Regions from separate parts of the Streptomyces sp. NPDC127100 genome, predicted to be linked through region 4. Evidence: riboswitches for the same ligand, from Rfam matches in the RefSeq annotation. Region 4 holds a riboswitch; each other region holds the start of a gene.
What was found. A riboswitch is a leader RNA that binds a small molecule or an ion and turns the genes downstream of it on or off. The one in region 4 is predicted to bind cyclic di-AMP.
Positions count from the first base shown of each region.

Region 1: linked by a shared signal. The riboswitch ahead of ACFWJB_RS17885 (transglycosylase family protein) and the one ahead of ACFWJB_RS26980 (peptidoglycan DD-metalloendopeptidase family protein) in region 4 are both predicted to bind cyclic di-AMP.
Region 2: linked by a shared signal. The riboswitch ahead of ACFWJB_RS05170 (transglycosylase SLT domain-containing protein) and the one ahead of ACFWJB_RS26980 (peptidoglycan DD-metalloendopeptidase family protein) in region 4 are both predicted to bind cyclic di-AMP.
Region 3: linked by a shared signal. The riboswitch ahead of ACFWJB_RS33535 (M23 family metallopeptidase) and the one ahead of ACFWJB_RS26980 (peptidoglycan DD-metalloendopeptidase family protein) in region 4 are both predicted to bind cyclic di-AMP.

Region 1 covers NZ_JBHXFL010000017.1:19,668-23,843, forward strand. The annotation lists gene ACFWJB_RS17875 (cytochrome P450) at 1-801, shown strand, start outside; gene ACFWJB_RS17880 (transglycosylase family protein) at 945-2,000, shown strand; cyclic di-AMP (ydaO/yuaA leader) riboswitch at 2,178-2,344, shown strand; gene ACFWJB_RS17885 (transglycosylase family protein) at 2,348-3,067, shown strand; gene eno (phosphopyruvate hydratase) at 3,344-4,176, shown strand, end outside.
Region 2 covers NZ_JBHXFL010000003.1:91,730-95,905, forward strand. The annotation lists partial or broken gene ACFWJB_RS05160 (IS5 family transposase) at 1-242, opposite strand, end outside; gene ACFWJB_RS05165 (DUF1963 domain-containing protein) at 506-1,456, shown strand; gene ACFWJB_RS05170 (transglycosylase SLT domain-containing protein) at 1,583-2,077, opposite strand; cyclic di-AMP (ydaO/yuaA leader) riboswitch at 2,081-2,246, opposite strand; gene ACFWJB_RS05175 (polyprenyl synthetase family protein) at 2,980-3,990, shown strand.
Region 3 covers NZ_JBHXFL010000066.1:11,166-15,341, forward strand. The annotation lists tRNA gene ACFWJB_RS33525 (tRNA-Met) at 48-121, shown strand; gene ACFWJB_RS33530 (PP2C family protein-serine/threonine phosphatase) at 283-1,476, shown strand; cyclic di-AMP (ydaO/yuaA leader) riboswitch at 1,738-1,893, shown strand; gene ACFWJB_RS33535 (M23 family metallopeptidase) at 1,905-2,936, shown strand; gene ACFWJB_RS33540 (aldo/keto reductase) at 3,086-4,030, shown strand; gene ACFWJB_RS33545 (PrsW family intramembrane metalloprotease) at 4,100-4,176, opposite strand, start outside.
Region 4 covers NZ_JBHXFL010000037.1:3,085-7,260, forward strand. The annotation lists gene ACFWJB_RS26960 (aspartate aminotransferase family protein) at 1-416, shown strand, start outside; gene ACFWJB_RS26965 (helix-turn-helix domain-containing protein) at 494-1,138, shown strand; gene ACFWJB_RS26970 (DUF6126 family protein) at 1,135-1,254, shown strand; gene ACFWJB_RS26975 (tyrosine-protein phosphatase) at 1,280-2,077, opposite strand; cyclic di-AMP (ydaO/yuaA leader) riboswitch at 2,517-2,673, shown strand; gene ACFWJB_RS26980 (peptidoglycan DD-metalloendopeptidase family protein) at 2,678-3,601, shown strand; gene ACFWJB_RS26985 (SGNH/GDSL hydrolase family protein) at 3,826-4,176, shown strand, end outside.

The sequences.
Region 1 (4,176 bases), on a different contig from region 4:
CAGGACGACTTCCGGGACTGGGCGGGCATGATGATCCGTCACGGCGGCGGTCCCCGGGGCGGTGTCGCCCGCTCGGTGAAGAAGATGCGGGGCTACCTGGCCGATCTCATCCACCGCAAGCGCGCCGCGCTGCCGGCCGAGCCGGGCCCCGGCGAGGACCTCATCTCCGGTCTCATCCGCTCCTCCGACCACGGCGAGCACCTCACCGAGAACGAGGCCGCGGCGATGGCCTTCATCCTTTTGTTCGCCGGATTCGAGACCACGGTCAACCTGGTCGGCAACGGCACGTACGCCCTGCTCACCCACCCCGGTGAGCGGGCCCGGCTGCAGCACTCCCTTGCCGCCGGCGACCGCGGCCTGCTGGAGACCGGCGTCGAGGAGCTGCTCCGCTACGACGGTCCGGTGGAGCTGGCCACCTGGCGCTTCGCCACCCGGGCGCTCACCATCGGCGGGCAGGAGATCGCCGCCGGCGATCCCGTCCTCGTCGTCCTGGCCGCCGCCGACCGGGATCCGAAGCGGTTCACGGACCCGGACACCCTCGACCTCTCCCGCCGGGACAGCCAGCACCTCGGGTACGGACACGGCATCCACTACTGCCTCGGCGCGCCGCTCGCCCGGCTCGAGGGGCAGACCGCGCTCGCCACACTCCTCACCCGCCTTCCGGACCTGGCCCTCGCCGCGGATCCGGCCGATCTGCGGTGGCGCGGCGGGCTCATCATGCGGGGACTGCGTACCCTCCCGGTGTCGTTCACACCGGTCCCGCCGCGGCCCGGGAGCAGTCCGTCGCCACCGCAAACATGACACGCGCTCAACTCTGTGATCTTCACGTGATCTGCGCGGCATGAACTTGTGACAAGCGATCATCTGCCTATACCTTCACGGATCAGCGTGGCGCCGAGCCTCACTCGCCGCGCCGTCCCCGCTGTCTCGTGAAAGGTCGTCGCATGCTCTCCGGGAACGGTCGTCACCGTCGCCCCCGCCAGGCTCCCGCCCTGGTCGTCGCTGCAGGAGTGACCGGCTCCGCCATCGCGATCCCGCTGCTGGGGGCCACCGGCGCCCACGCGGCCGACGGAACGAACTGGGACCGGGTCGCCGAGTGCGAGACGGGCGGCGCCTGGAGCCAGAACGGTGGCAACGGGTACTACGGCGGCCTCCAGCTCTCCCAGGACGTCTGGGAGCGGTACGGCGGCCTGGGCTACGCGTCGAGCGCCGACCAGGCGAGCCGTTCGCAGCAGATCGCCGTCGCCGAGAAGGTGCTCGCGGACCAGGGCATCGCCGCCTGGCCGACCTGCGGCCTGCTCGCGGGTCTGGGCAACGACTCGGGCAGCGTGACCGACGGCACCCGGGGCTCGGATGACGGGGCGTCGACGCGCAAGGACGGAACGGACGGATCGGGCGCGTCCGGCTCGTCCGGTCTGACCGATTCCACCAAGTCCGCCCCTGAATCGTCCGCTTCGGCGACTCCCTCTCCGTCCCGGTCCCAGTCCCAGCCCTCGTCGCCGTCCGCGTCGGCCACGCCTGACGTCGCGTCGAGCGCGGGGGACGAAACGGCCAAGTCCGACACGTCCTCCGCGTCCGGCGCTCCGGCGGCCGGTGGCGCGCGGGGGTCCGGTGGGGTGGACGCCACCGCATCGAGCGGTGACGAGTCGGACAAGTCGGGGCAGAGCGGCGCCGCTTCGGCGGGCACCGGTACCGACGAGTCCTCGACCGGCCGGCATCGCGGCGGCAGCGCCGAGGAGGGCGCGGCGGACGGCCGCGCCGCGGAGTCGTCCGGGCGGCACGCCTCGCGCGGCGAGGACGCCGCCCGCGGTCTCACGGACGGTTCGTACACCGTCCGTTCCGGGGACAGTCTGTGGGGCATCGCCGACTCCCTTGACCTCAGCGGCGGATGGCGCTCCCTGTACGACGGCAACAAGGACGTCGTGGGTGCCGACCCGGACCACATCCTGCCCGGTCAGACGCTCACGGTCGTGGGCGAACCGGGCGAAAACCAGCGGTAGTTCGCGTCATGGTTCGCGGCTGTATGTCCGTTTTGGATCACGTGAGATATAGGTCTCAGAAGCCGTGATCGTCTTTGAAAATCCGCGGAGCGCGTGTCTACGGTCGTGACCGCTCGCCATCGCGGGCCCCGGCCGTCGCAACGCCGAATCCTGCCAGCGGCGGTACGGGAACAGTCGTCGCGTCAAGCGCCGCAGGCAGGAGCGGGGGACCCAAGGTAAGTGCCGCACCGGGCAGTTCGGCCGGAGCGGCTAGGGGTGGAGCCGAGTCCCGTGAGGGACCCGGCCGGGCAACTCAACCGGCCCGAACCCGACAGCTCACCTCGCAGGCGTCGGTGAGGGGATCAACCATGCTGTTTTCCGGCAAGGGCAAGCACCGTCGTCCGTTCAAGGCCACCCGGGTCATCGCCGTCGCCGGTGTCACCGGTGCGGCCGTCGCCGCCCCGCTGATGGCGGCCGGCAACGCCTCCGCCGCCACCGCCTCCGAGTGGGACACCGTCGCCCAGTGCGAGTCCGGCGGCAATTGGTCCATCAACACCGGCAACGGTTACTACGGCGGTCTGCAGTTCTCGGCGTCCACCTGGGCCGCCTACGGCGGCACGCAGTACGCCTCGACCGCCGACCAGGCGAGCAAGGCGCAGCAGATAGCGGTCGCCGAGAAGGTGCTCGCGAGCCAGGGCAAGGGTGCCTGGCCGGTCTGCGGCACCGGCCTGTCGAGCGCCGCGTACACCGGTGGCTCCGCCGAGAGCCAGGACAGCGGCTCCTCGCAGTCCTCCAGCGGCTCCACGGCCGAGCGCTCCACCGAGCAGAAGGCCTCCCGCTCCTCGGAGCGTCCGGCCGCCGAGAAGCAGGCCGAGCCGAAGGCCGAGAAGAAGACCGTCACCACCCCGACCGGCAAGAAGGTCGAGAAGGGTGACGGCGAGTACAAGGTCGTCAAGGGCGACACGCTCAGCTCGATCGCCGCGGAGCACCACGTCAAGGGCGGCTGGGCGAAGCTGTTCGACCTGAACGACGACATCGTCGACGAGGCCGACCTCATCTACCCGGGCCAGCAGCTGCACCTCAAGTAGGCGGCGGCCCGCCCCTGCTCCCGCCCCGGTGCGTGTTCCCCCGTACGCACCGGGGCGGGTTTTTTCACGCCCGCGGAGCCGGGGGACGGTCCGGGCGGGCCCAGTTTCCGTGAACCGCCTTTGTTCCGTTCGGAAACAATTTACTCTCGGTTCTGTCCATCGGGTGGGCGACCGGCTGGCCGATCGCCCGGAGCCGGTTAGGCTCGTCCCGCAGAGCCGCTGCGGTCCTGCGGACCCGCGTCACACCGAAGCGTCACATTGAAGAAGGAGATGCTCGTGCCGTCCATCGACGTCGTCGTAGCCCGGGAAATCCTGGACTCCCGAGGCAACCCCACGGTCGAGGTCGAGGTCGGCCTCGACGACGGCAGCACGGGGCGTGCCGCCGTTCCGTCCGGCGCCTCCACCGGTGCCTTCGAGGCCATCGAGCTCCGTGACGGCGACCCCAACCGCTACCAGGGCAAGGGTGTCGAGAAGGCCGTCCTCGCCGTCATCGAGCAGATCGGCCCGGAGCTGGTCGGCTACGACGCCACCGAGCAGCGCCTGATCGACCAGGCCATGTTCGACCTGGACGCCACCGACAACAAGGGCTCGCTGGGCGCCAACGCCATCCTCGGCGTCTCCCTCGCCGTCGCGCACGCCGCCTCCGAGGCCAGCGACCTGCCGCTGTTCCGCTACCTGGGCGGCCCGAACGCGCACCTGCTGCCGGTGCCGATGATGAACATCCTGAACGGCGGCTCGCACGCCGACTCCAACGTGGACATCCAGGAGTTCATGATCGCCCCGATCGGCGCGGAGTCCTTCTCCGAGGCGCTGCGCTGGGGCACCGAGGTCTACCACACCCTCAAGAAGGTGCTGAAGGGCAAGGGCCTGGCCACCGGCCTCGGCGACGAGGGCGGCTTCGCCCCGAACCTCGGCTCCAACCGCGAGGCCCTCGACCTCATCCTCGAGGCCATCAAGGAGGCCGGCTACACCCCGGGCGAGCAGATCGCGCTCGCGCTCGACGTGGCCGCGTCCGAGTTCTACAAGGACGGCTCCTACACCTTCGAGGGCAAGGAGCGCTCGGCCGCCGAGATGACCGAGTACTACGCCGAGCTGGTCGAGGCGTACCC
Region 2 (4,176 bases), on a different contig from region 4:
ATCAGGCCTTCCAGCAGGGCGGTGAACACACCGGCGTCTCGCCAGATGCGGAAACGTCCGTAGACGGTGGCCCATGGGCCGAACTCGGCAGGCATCTCCCGCCACTGACCGCTGGAGCGGAACCGCCAGATCACCCCCTCGAACTGTTCCCGCAAACGCTCCGGATACGGGCCGTACTTACCGATCGGCAGATACGGCTCGATGAACTTCCACTGAGCATCGGTGAGTTGCCTACGCGTCACGACCACAGTCCTACCGGCTTCCACCTCGCGAAGAGCTCAGAACCCGGCAACTAATCACGACAACACACAGGCCCCAGGAGTCGCCGGCGCCGCGCCACCCTCAGGCCGACGATGGTCCGAGGGTGACGCGGCGTGTGGACAGCCTTAGGGGCACCGGCAGTTGGCGACGAGGGCGTTGTCGGAGGGGTGCTCTACCGTGTTGATCAGCATCGGGCTCCGCCCGCACGGTGCCGGTCACCGATCCCTCGTCAGAAAGCGAACTCGTGAGCAACTGGGACAGCACAGTCGGCCCCTCCGGCGATCCCGTGGGGCAGACGTCCCGCAGCAGTGCCTTCCGGGCCTTCGCCCGGCGGCACGGGGTGTCCGACGACGCCATCACCCGCCTGCTGTGGAGCATGGAGCCGGCCGTGTACTTCAAGCAGAAGACGCCGGAGAGCGTCCGGCCCGGCGACCGGGTGATCGGTCACATCGGAGGGGCGCCGGCGCTGCCCCTGGACATGGAGTGGAAGGTGGGCGACATCTTCGTCGCATCCTTCGACCTCGCCGCGGTGCCCCGCACGCTGTTCGACGACGGGCTGCCCCGGGAGGGGCACCTCCTGCTGTTCACCTGGTCGGACGCTGGCGGCGGCAAGGCGCTCTACATACCGCCCGGGACCAAGACGACCGTGCGCCCGGCCCCCGTCCCGAGCGAACTGGACCTGCAGTTCGGGTCCTCCCACATGATGCTGGACCGCTGGACCATGGTCGCCTCCCACAACGACGCATGGGACGCCCACGCCTGGCTCATCGGCGAGGACCACGGGGGCATCTGGGGTGAGCCGGAAGGGGAGGAAGCCGAGTGGCACGCTCGGCTGGAGGCCGCCGTCGAGGAGTACGCCGCCAAGGTCGGCGTCAGACCGGCCATGGACAACAGCACCGACAAGCTGCGGGGAGTGCAGGGGAACATCCACCACAGCTGGGACAAGAGCACAGAGGCGTTCCAGCGCCTGCGGGAGGAGGCGGTCCGCGAACTCAGGGACGCCCCGGAGCGGTTCGACGAGGTCTACGACCGGGCATGGCGGGAGCTGCCCGGACAACCGCTGTTGCACCTCGCGACCTTCAACATGGAGTCGCTCCAGTACGACTGGATGGACGGCGACATCAGCTGGTTGATCAGCCGCGACGACCTTCACGCCAGACGGTTCGACAAGGTCGAGCACTACTGGTTGGGCTGATTTCTGCGGTTCGGCCTGTCCCGGAGGCCTCGTGACCACCGCGTGATCACGACATCACACACCCCCTAGGGCCCGGTCCCGTCGGAGGCCGACGGGACCGGGTCACGGCCGGGTGCGGGGTACGGCTCAGTACGCGCTGAAGACGTTGTCGATCGAGCCGTACCGGTCGGCCGCGTAGTTGCAGGCGGCGGTGATGTTGGCGACCGGGTCGTACGAGTCCCAGGAGGTGCCGGCGACGTGGTACGCCTGGAAGGTCGGGTCGATCACCTGGAGCAGGCCCTTGGACGGGGTGCCGTTGACGGCGTTGATGTCCCAGTTGTTGATGGCGAGCGGGTTGCCGGACGACTCCCGCATGATGTTGCGGTGGATGCCGTCGTACGTCCCGGGGATTCCGTGCTGGGCCATGATGTCCAGCGACTCGCGGATCCAGCCGTCGAGGTTGTCCGGGTACGCCGTGGTCGCCGCGGTGGCGGCGGTGGTCGTGGTGGCCGGCGTGGCGGCGGACGCGGTGGCGGCCCCGACGAGCGGCATGGCGAAGACGGCGGCGCCGGCGCCGGCGAGGGCGAGCTTGCGGCCGAGGCGGGCGGTGCGGGCGTGACGGTTCTGACCGTTGGCAGGCATGTGTGTGTCCCTCTCCTACGCCTGCGAGGTGAGCTGTCGGGTTCGGGCGGGGAGGTGCCCGGCCGTGCCCTGACGGGCACGGCTTCACCCCGAGCCGCTCCGGTGGTGTCCGGTGCGGCGACTTACCTGGGTCCCCCGCTCCTGCCTGCGAGTGTGTCGAGTGGATGACTGTGCGTCGGGGCGGTGGCAGGATTCGGCGTCCGCCCGACAGGCCGGGAACGTATGCGAGAGCACATGTCCGGAACAAGTGCAGGAATCACTCGACGTGCCTCTTGACCTTGATCCGGGCGTTTTGGGGTGCTTGATCCTTTGCGACTGCCAAGGGTCAACTCCCCTACGGGGCAAAGGGGTGGCGGGGTTCGCGGCGCGGGCGCGGGGGACCGCGGGGGCGTGAGCCAACTCACGGGCCTCAACAAGGTCGGCAAAACGGGCATTAGGGCCAACTGGTGGCCAACCGGCCGCCGATGGGGGTCGCTTCGCCGACGGGCGCGGGACGGGCGGCCGGGCCGGGGCTCCGCGCCCTCGGTCGCACCTCGCCGCCGGTGGTCCGTCCCGGTGTCCGCGCGCGCTGCGCGGGCATCCGTTCGGAGAGGGGGGAGGGCGGGAGGGTGCCGAATGGGTGACGTTCCCGGGGTGCGGCCCGTTGGGAGGAATGGTGGGATCTTCGGTGGCGGTTTCCGGCGCGCCGTGTCCCGGTTCGCGCCGTTCTGGTGGCATCGGGCGGTATCTGCTCATATCGCCCGATCAAAAACATACCGCGCATGATCCAATACCGACCGGCCTGTAACGGTGGGCGCTAGCGGTGATCGAAACGTGACCGGATACGCTGACTCGAGTGGTGGCAGCGACCTATCGACAAACCAGGTAATCGCCAGTAGACACCAGCAGACAGGAGACCCCTCGTGACCGTCGTCGGGCCGTTCGGGCTGAGCGTGCGGGACCAGGCTCTGGAAGCCGATGTCCAGACCGGATTGGCGGCCGTCGAGGAAGGGTTGCTTGAGGCAACCAAGAGTGAGGTGCCGTTCATCACGGAGGCCGCCCAGCACCTGGTGCGGGCCGGCGGCAAGCGGTTCCGGCCGCTGCTGGTGATGCTCGCCTCCCGGTTCGGCGACCCCTACGCGCCCGGCATCGTGCCCTCGGCCGTGGTCGTGGAGCTGACCCACCTCGCCACGCTGTACCACGACGACGTGATGGACGAGGCCGCCGTGCGCCGCGGCGTGCCCAGCGCGAACACCCGCTGGGACAACTCGGTGGCGGTCCTCACCGGCGACTTCCTGTTCGCCCGCGCCTCCCAGATCCTCGCCGACCTCGGGCCCGAGGCGGTCCGGGTGCAGGCCCTGGCGTTCGAGCGGCTCGTCACCGGCCAGATCCTGGAGACGGCCGGCCCGCAGGACGGACGGGACCCGGTCGACCACTACCTGGACGTGCTGGGCGGCAAGACGGGGTCGCTGGTGGCGGTCTCCTGCCGGTTCGGCGCGATGATGTCCGGCGCCGACGAGACGGTCGTCGACGTGCTGACCCAGTACGGCGAGCGGCTCGGCGTCGCCTTCCAGCTCGCGGACGACGTCCTGGACATCGCCTCCGACTCCCACGAGTCGGGCAAGACGCCCGGCACGGACCTGCGCGAGGGCATCCCGACCCTCCCGGTGCTGCGGCTGCGCGAGCGGGCGGCCCGGCTGGGGCTGGCCGAGGACGTCGCCCTGTGCGAGCTGCTCGACTCCGACCTGAGCGACGACGCACGGCACGCCGAGGCGCTGCGCCTGCTGCGCGCCCACCCCGCGCTCGAGCAGGCCCGGCGGGACACCGTCCGGTACGCGAAGGACGCCCGGGCGGCGCTGGCCCCGCTGCGGGAGTGCGACGCGAAGGCCGCGCTGATCGAGCTGTGCGACGCGGTGGTGCACCGGGCCGGCTGACCCCGCCCGGCCGTTCCCCGCGCCCTCCCGGCGTGGCGCCCCTGCCCCCTACGGGCCGGGGGAGATGCCGCTCCTCCGTGTCATCCCGCAGGAGTACGCGGAGTTGAGCCCGAGGTCTGACGCTTCTTCCTGACCGATTTGGTCAGATGGACACCACGGAAAAACACCACTCCTCACCGATTCGGG
Region 3 (4,176 bases), on a different contig from region 4:
GCGTGTGCGTTCCACCCCCGACATGACGTACACTGGTGACACAACGACGCGGGGTGGAGCAGCTCGGTAGCTCGCTGGGCTCATAACCCAGAGGTCGCAGGTTCAAATCCTGTCCCCGCTACTCAAGGCCGAAGGCCGGAATCCTCAAGGATTCCGGCCTTCGGTGTGTCCGCCTCCGTCACCCGGCCGGCCCGCACGGCTCGCTCCCCGCCCCTCCTCCGGGAAACCTGGAGGACGGGACGGCAAGCGGCGTGGACGTGCAGGGGCGGCGGGAGACGAGTGGTGCGGCCAGGTGAGGTGGACGGCGAGGGCCCGTATGCCGGGGCCGGGGGTCGGCTGCCCGGCGACCCCGTGCCCGATCCCGGCCTCGGCCCGGTGCCCGCGCCGCCCGTCGCGCGGGAGCGGCGGCGGACCCCGTACGGCCGGGCCCTCGTGCGCCTGCTCCCCGTCCTGCTCATCGTCGTGGCCATCCTGTACGACCTCTTCACCCCCCGGTACTTCACCGCGGGTCCCCTCTACACGGCCGCGCCCCTGGTCGCGGCGCCCGTCTACTCGCGGCGCGGCACCGCCCTCACCGGCCTCGCCGTGGTCGCCGCCGTCGTCGGGCTCCAGCTGAGCAAGGGCGTCATCCACTACGTGGACTCGCTCACCGAGCTGATCACCATCGCGACGGTCGCCGGCCTCGCCGTCTTCGTGAACGCCTTCGTCCGCCGCACCGACGAACGGCTCGCCTCCGCCCGCGAGATCGCCGAGGCCGCCCAGCGCGCCGTGCTGCCCGAGCCCGCCGGGCGGATCGGCGGCTTCGAGATCGCCGCCCGCTACGAGGCGGCGCAGGCCGGCGCCTTCATCGGCGGCGACCTGTACGCGGTGCAGGACAGCGCGCGCGGCGTGCGGCTCATCGTCGGCGACGTGCGCGGCAAGGGCATGGGCGCGGTGGCCGCCGTCGCCGTGGTGATCGGCGCCTTCCGGGAGGCCGCCGAGCAGGAGGCGACGCTGGAGGCGGTCGCGCAGCGGCTGGAGCGGGCGCTGGCGCGCGAGGGGGCCCGGCGCGACGGGCTGGACGCCTTCGAGGGGTTCACCACCGCCGTCCTCGCCGAACTCCCGCACGGCGAGGGGGTCGTCCGCGTCGTCAACCGCGGCCATCCGCCGCCCCTGCTGCTGCACCCCGACGGCACCGTGCACCCGGTGCAGGCCACGGAGTCCGCACTGCCGCTCGGGATGGGGGAGCTGGGGGTGTGGCCCGACCGGGCGGTGCCGACCGGCTTCCCCGGCGGTGCCACGCTGCTGCTGTACACCGACGGGCTGTCGGAGGCCCGCGACGCCCACGGCCGCTTCTACGATCCCCACGCCCGGCTGACCGGCCGGGTCTTCCGGCGCCCGGCGCACCTGCTCGACACCCTCGCCGACGAGGTGCGACGGCACTCCGGGGGCGGCATGGCGGACGACATGGCCCTGCTCGCCGTGCACCGGCACTGAGCCGGACGACCACATCGAACAGAGTCACGGGGGGTGACGAAGTGAGCGCCCTCCGCATAACAACTGACACACCATCAGGAACGTGTGTGGTGATCTTTCGGCCTGAGGGGCGGTCAACTGGACCGCATTTGGCCCTTCATGGGGTGTACGTCCGGGCCCGATCCCTTAACGATCAAGAGGAACGGCTTGGAATCGGCGCCTCGCGTCTATTAACGTTCGATAACGCAGCGCGGTCGTCCCAGCCGTCACAGAAGGCGGCTCCGTGCGCACGCGCCGAATCCCGTGAGGGAACCGGGGAACCACCACTTGGGGTGAATCGGGCGTATGCCGCCGTGGAGACACGGCACGTATACGCGCGTAGGAGACCTTCCTGCTCCGAACCCGTCAGCTAACCCGGTAGGCGGAAGGAAGGAAAGGAGTACGCCCACGTGGCGTCCAACCGGCCTGCCCCCGAGGCCCCGTTCGTGCCGAGCACGCACGACACCGCATCCTTCGGCTACGACGGCCACCGCGCCGAAGAGGGCCCCTGGGAGGAGTGGAACCCCACCGCGGAGTCCATCCGTCCCGTGCGCGGCCGGCACCGCGTCGCCAAGCAGCGCGGCGGACTCGCCCGCAGCTCCACCGTCCTCGGCGTCGGCGTCATCGCGGCCGTCGGAGCGGGCGGCATGGCCAGCGCCCAGACCGGCAAGCCGCCGGTGTCGATCTCGATGCCCGATCTGCCGAACGTCGGCTCGCTGATCTCCGACGACGAGCCGGAGCCCGAGGGCTCCGCCACCCCGCTCAGCGGCATCGGCGTGACGGCCGGCGACACCGCCGAGGGCACCACCGACGCCGGTGAGGTCCTGCGGGCGCGCATCATGCAGCAGGCCGAGCAGCAGCAGGTCCAAGTGGAGGACAAGGCCGCCGCCGAGGCCGCGGCCGCCGCCGAGAAGCAGGCCGCCGAGGCCGCCGCCAAGGCGGAGAAGGAGGCCGAGGCCAAGGCCGCCGCCGCCAAGAAGAAGGCGGAGGAGGAGGCCGCGAAGAAGGCCGAGGCCGAGCGGCTCGCCGAGCTGGCCAAGCAGTTCACCCTGCCGACCTCCTCGTACACGATCACCTCCACCTTCGGTCAGGCCGGTTCCATGTGGTCCTCCGGCCACCACACCGGCCTCGACTTCGCCGCGCCCACGGGTACCCTCGTCAAGGCCGTCCACTCGGGCACGATCACCGAGGCGGGCTGGGCCGGTTCCTACGGCTACCGCACCATCCTGACCCTGGACGACGGCACCGAGCTGTGGTTCTGCCACCAGTCGTCGATCAGCGTCGGAGTCGGCCAGAAGGTCAGCACCGGGGACGTCATCGGCCGCGTGGGCGCCACCGGCAACGTCACCGGACCGCACCTCCACTTCGAGGTACACGTCGGCGGTGCCGAGGGCGGCGTCGACCCGGCGGCCTGGCTGCAGGGCAAGGGCCTCAGCCTCTGAGACCGGGGCGTCCGTCAGCGGCGCCCACGACACCCACCTCCGGATCCCGGCAGTCCTGACGGCGACCCCCCGACGTCAGGGCTGCCGGTTTGCGCGAACTTTGCGTCGCGCTGGAATGACCGGTTCCGGGGCGCTTGTTGTCGCCCTACATGACTTCTCTGCGCAAGCTCGGCTCCTCCGACCTCGAGGTCTTCCCGCTCTCCCTGGGCGGCAACGTCTTCGGCTGGACCGCCGACCAGGACACCTCCTTCGCCGTCCTCGACGCCTACACCGCCGCCGGCGGCAACTTCGTCGACACCGCCGACTCCTACTCCGCGTGGGTCGACGGCAACAGCGGCGGCGAGTCCGAGACCCTCATCGGCAAGTGGCTCGCGGCGCGCGGCAACCGCGCCGACCTCGTCATCGCAACCAAGGTCAGCCAGCACCCGGAGTACCCCGGCCTGTCCGCCGCCAACATCAAGGCCGCGGCCGACGCCTCGCTGCGCCGCCTGGGCACCGACCACATCGACCTCTACTACACCCACTTCGACAAGCCCGAGGTGCCGGTCGAGGAGATCATCGGCGCGCTCGACGAACTGGTGCGCGCGGGCAAGGTCCGGTACATCGCCGCCTCCAACATCACCGCCGAGCGGCTCTCGGCGTCCCTGGAGTTCTCCGACCGCGAGGGCCTCGCCCGGTACGTGGCCCTCCAGCCCCACTACAACCTGGTCTCGCGCGACACGTACGAGGGCGGGCTGCGCGACGTCGCCGAGCGGGCCGGTCTCGCCGCCGTGCCGTACTACGCCCTCGCGGCCGGCTTCCTCACGGGCAAGTACCGGCCCGGGACGACCGTCGACAGCCCCCGGGCGGGCGGTGCCGCCAAGCACCTGGAGAGCGAGCGCGGCCGGCGGGTGCTCACCGCCCTGGACGAGATCGCCGAGGCCCACGGCGTGCCGGTCGCCACGGTGGCCCTGGCCTGGCTGGCGGCCCGGCCGACGGTGGCCGCGCCGATCGCCTCCGCGCGGACGGTCGAGCAGCTTCCGGCGCTGCTGGGCGTGGCGGAGCTGGAGCTGACGGAGGCCGAGGTGCGCGGGCTGACGGAGGCGTCCGCCTGAGGCACCCGCCCGGGGACCGCTCAGCCGCCGCTACGACCGGTACGGGTACGCGGTGCCGGGGGCATGGGCCTACGCGGCGTACGGGGCGGGTGCCGTGTGCGCCGCGTGGCCGCCGTACGCGCCGTACGCGCCGTAAGTCCCGTACG
Region 4 (4,176 bases):
AGATCGTGGCGAACGCCGCCGCCGTGGGTGAGCGGCTCAAGTCCCGCCTGACGGAGCTGGTGGACCGCTACGAGCTGCTCGCCGACGTCCGGGGCCGGGGGCTGATGATCGGCATCGAGTTCGGCCGGCCGAAGTCGCTGCGGCTGCGCAGCCGCTGGACGATGCTGCAGGCCGCGCGGAAGGGGCTCTTCGCCCAGATGGTGGTGGTGCCGCTGCTGCAACGCCATCGGATTCTGACGCAGGTGTCCGGCGATCATCTCGAGGTGATCAAGCTGATCCCGCCGCTGGTCATCGACGCGTCGGACGCGGACCGGTTCGTCGACGCCTTCACCGACGTGATGGAGGACGCCCACCACGGCGGGCTGATGTGGGACTTCGGGAAGACTCTGGTCAGGCAGGCGGTGGCGAACCGCTAGCCGGCGGGGGCCGGCCGTCCCTTTGCCTGTGAGGCAACAGAATTGCCTTGCAGGCAAAACTGGGGCTGAATAGAGACATGACCTCCTCGAACGACCCGTCGGGGGAGCCGGCGGACGCCGTGTCCTCCGTGGTCGCCCCGCAGCTGCGCGCCCTGCGGCGCCGTGCTGCTCTCACCCTGGAGGCGGCGGCCCGCGCCGCGGGGCTGTCGCCCGCGCACCTCTCCCGGCTGGAGACCGGGCAGCGTCAGCCCTCGCTGCCGATGCTGCTCTCGCTCGCCCGTATTTATGGTACGACCGTCTCGGAGCTGCTCGGCGAGACGGCCGCGGACCGGGACGCCGTCGTGCGGGCCGGGGACATGGAGCCGACCGCCGCGGGCGGCTGGACGTACTGGCAGGCCGGCGGTTCCGGCCGCGGGATGCAGGCGCTGCGCGTCCGTGTGCCGCACGGCTCCCAGGGCGACATCGTGCGCGTGCACCCCGGCGAGGAGTGGCTCCACGTCCTGCGGGGCCGGCTGCGGCTGCGCCTCGGGGACGCCGTTCACCTGCTCGGCCCGGGCGACAGCGCCCACTTCGACTCCCTGACCCCGCACCGGATCGCCGCCCAGGACGCCGACGGGCTCGAGCTCCTCTTCGTCCACACCCTGCTGCAGAGCCCCACGGCGGCGCTGTGCCTGGGGCCCGTCACCACACCGACCCGTCACACCGCAGGAGAGATGCCATGAGCACGATCCAGGACAAGCTCCCGCGCGCCCTGTGGGTGCGACTCCTCATCTACATCGCCCTCGGGCACGTCGTCGCGGGCTTCCTCTTCCTGCTCTTCGAGGTCGGCGCCAAGTAGCCGGCCGGCACCGTGAGCGGGTGGCTCAGTCCACCATCCGCTCGCGCAGCCGCTCCCGGATCTCCGGGGTGACGCCCAGCCCCTTCTCCAGGTAGGCGTCGACCCCGCCCCAGGTCGCCTCGACGGTCTCGAAGGCCGCGGACAGGTATTCGGCGCGCGCGTCGAACAGGGGGCTGAGCAGCTCCATGACCTCGGGGGAGTAGGCCGAGGCAGCGGATCCGCTGCGGCGCACCTTGTAGCGGCGGTGCGTCGCGTTCGACTTCAGGTAGTCCTCCACGATGGCGTCGCGCCGCACGCCCAGGGCGAGCAGGGTGATCGCGATCGACAGGCCCGCGCGGTCCTTGCCGGCCGCGCAGTGCATCAGCGCGGGGACGCTGTCCTCCGCGAGCGCGTGCAGCACCCGGGAGTGCTCCGCGGTGCGCTCCTTGATGATCGTGCGGTAGGAGGCGATCATCCGGTTCACCGCCCGGCCGTCCGCCAGGATCTCGCGGAGCTGGTCGAGGTCGCCGTCGCGGACCATCCTCCAGAACTCGGCGCCGTCGGCCGGGTCGCTCAGCGGCAGGTTCACATTGCGCACGCCCGGCAGCTCGACGTCGGGTCCCTCGAGCCTGTGGTCGGCGGCGTTGCGGAAGTCGAAGATCGTGTGCAGCCCCAGTGAGGCGAGGAACGCGGCGTCCTCCCCGGTGGCGTGCGCGAGGTGGCCGCTGCGGAACAGCACGCCCTGACGCACACGGCGCCCGTCCTCGGTCGGCAGTCCGCCCACGTCCCGGAAGTTGCGCACGCCGGCCAGCTCGGGTTCGGTCGACGGGACCTGCTGCGTCACGGGGGCTCCTCCCACTCCGCCCCGCCGGCACTGCTCGCCGACGGGCGCCCAGCCGACGATACGGCATCCCTTGCCTGCGGCAACGGGCTGTTCGCGGGGCAGCCGGCAGGTCCGAACAAGGGGCATCCGGGGCTTCTGTCCGAATTAGCCTTTTACTCCGAACTCGTAGGCAAATAAGGGGTGCTGGGGCATCTCCCGTGAGCAGCGTCATAACGGTGACCGTGCGTGGCTCGTCATGTCCACGTAATGTGCGTGCGTTTCAAGCCTCTTCACGAAGAGGGGCGCTCACGGAATCGACGGAGTGTGACCGCCCGTCCCCGCAAAGGATCAAGCGAAACACCCGTCCGCGGAATCACTCGCTTGTCCGTTCGCATCCCGGTCGCTTACGTTCACCACCGATCCGGACGGACGCCTAATCCTGCCGCCGACCGGAGCCCGCATCCATCCACCACCCGTACACGGCAGGAGCGGGGGACCCACAGGTACAACGCCTGTTCCGGTTCCCGGAACGGCTCGGGGTAAAGCCGCGTCACGACGCGGCCGGGCATCTCCAGCCCGCACCCGACAGCTCACCTCGCAGGCGCCGGAGAGGAATTCGCCATGCCCGCGAAGGGTAAGCACCGCCGTACCAAGGCCCAGCGCCTCACCCGCACCATCGCCGTCGCCGGAACCGGTGGCGCCGCGCTCGCGCTCCCGCTGATGGGTGCCGCCGCCGCCAACGCCGCTCCCGCGCACTCCGTCGCCGGACAGTCCGTCCAGTCCGTCGCGGCCGGTGCGCAGAAGTCGGCCGACAAGGGCTCGGCCTCGCACACCTACGTCGTCAAGAACGGCGACTACCTGTCGAAGATCGCCAACGAGCAGCACGTCGACGGCGGCTGGAAGAAGCTGTACGCGGACAACCGCGAGGCCGTCGGCTCCGACCCGTCGCTCATCCACCCGGGCCTCAAGCTGTCGATCGGCCAGAAGGCCGCGGCCGGCTCCGCCAAGTCCTCCCCGGCTCCGGAGAAGGCCGCCGAGAAGCCGGCCAAGGCCGAGAAGTCCGCCGAGAAGTCGGACACCGCGAAGACCTCCGCCTCGAAGTCCTCGGGCACGAGCACCCAGTCCGCCGGCACCACCAGCGGGTACACCGCCCCCGTGGCCGGCGCCGGCGTCGGCACCCCGTACCACCAGTCCGGCAGCATGTGGTCCAGCGGCTACCACACCGGCACCGACTTCGTCGTCCCGACCGGCACTTCCCTGAAGGCCGTCGGCGCGGGCACCGTCGTCTCCGCCGGCCCGGGCGGCGCGTACGGCAACCAGGTCGTCATCAAGCTCGCCGACGGCTACTACGCCCAGTACGCCCACCTGTCCTCGATCTCCGTCTCCGCCGGTCAGTCCGTGACCGTCGGCCAGCAGATCGGTCTCTCCGGTGCCACCGGCAACGTGACCGGACCGCACCTGCACTTCGAGATCCGCACCACGCCGGACTACGGCTCCGACGTCGACCCGGTCGCCTACCTGCGTTCGCACGGCGTCTCCCTCTGACGACGTCCTCCGCGCAGTCCCGCGCCACCGAAGGCCGGACCCCGATCCCCGGGTCCGGCCTTCGGTGCGTCCGTCACCGGGCCCCGCTTATTCCTGAGTTGGCGAACACTTTAGGAGTGGCCTTTCTCACCGCCCGTCAACCCCTTCCTACGGTCGCGTAGGTCACATTCCACGGTGAATCATGGACCGACGTGGCAGACGATTCGAAGAGTGACAGCAGAGCAGTGATCGGGTCGTACGTGGCGGTGGGGGACAGCTTCACCGAGGGCGTCGGCGACCGCGGGCCCGACGGGTCGTTCGTCGGCTGGGCCGACCGGTTCGCCGTACTGCTCGCCGACCGGCGCCCCGAGGGCGACTTCACGTACACGAACCTGGCCGTACGCGGCAGGCTGCTCGACCAGATCGTGGCGGAGCAGGTACCCCGGGCCGTCGAACTCGCACCGGACCTGGTCTCTTTCTGTGCCGGCGGCAACGACATCATCCGGCCCGGCACCGACCCGGACGAGGTGGCCGAACGGTTCGAGCGGGCCGTGGCCGCGCTGGCCGCCACGGCCGGCACGGTGCTGGTGACCACC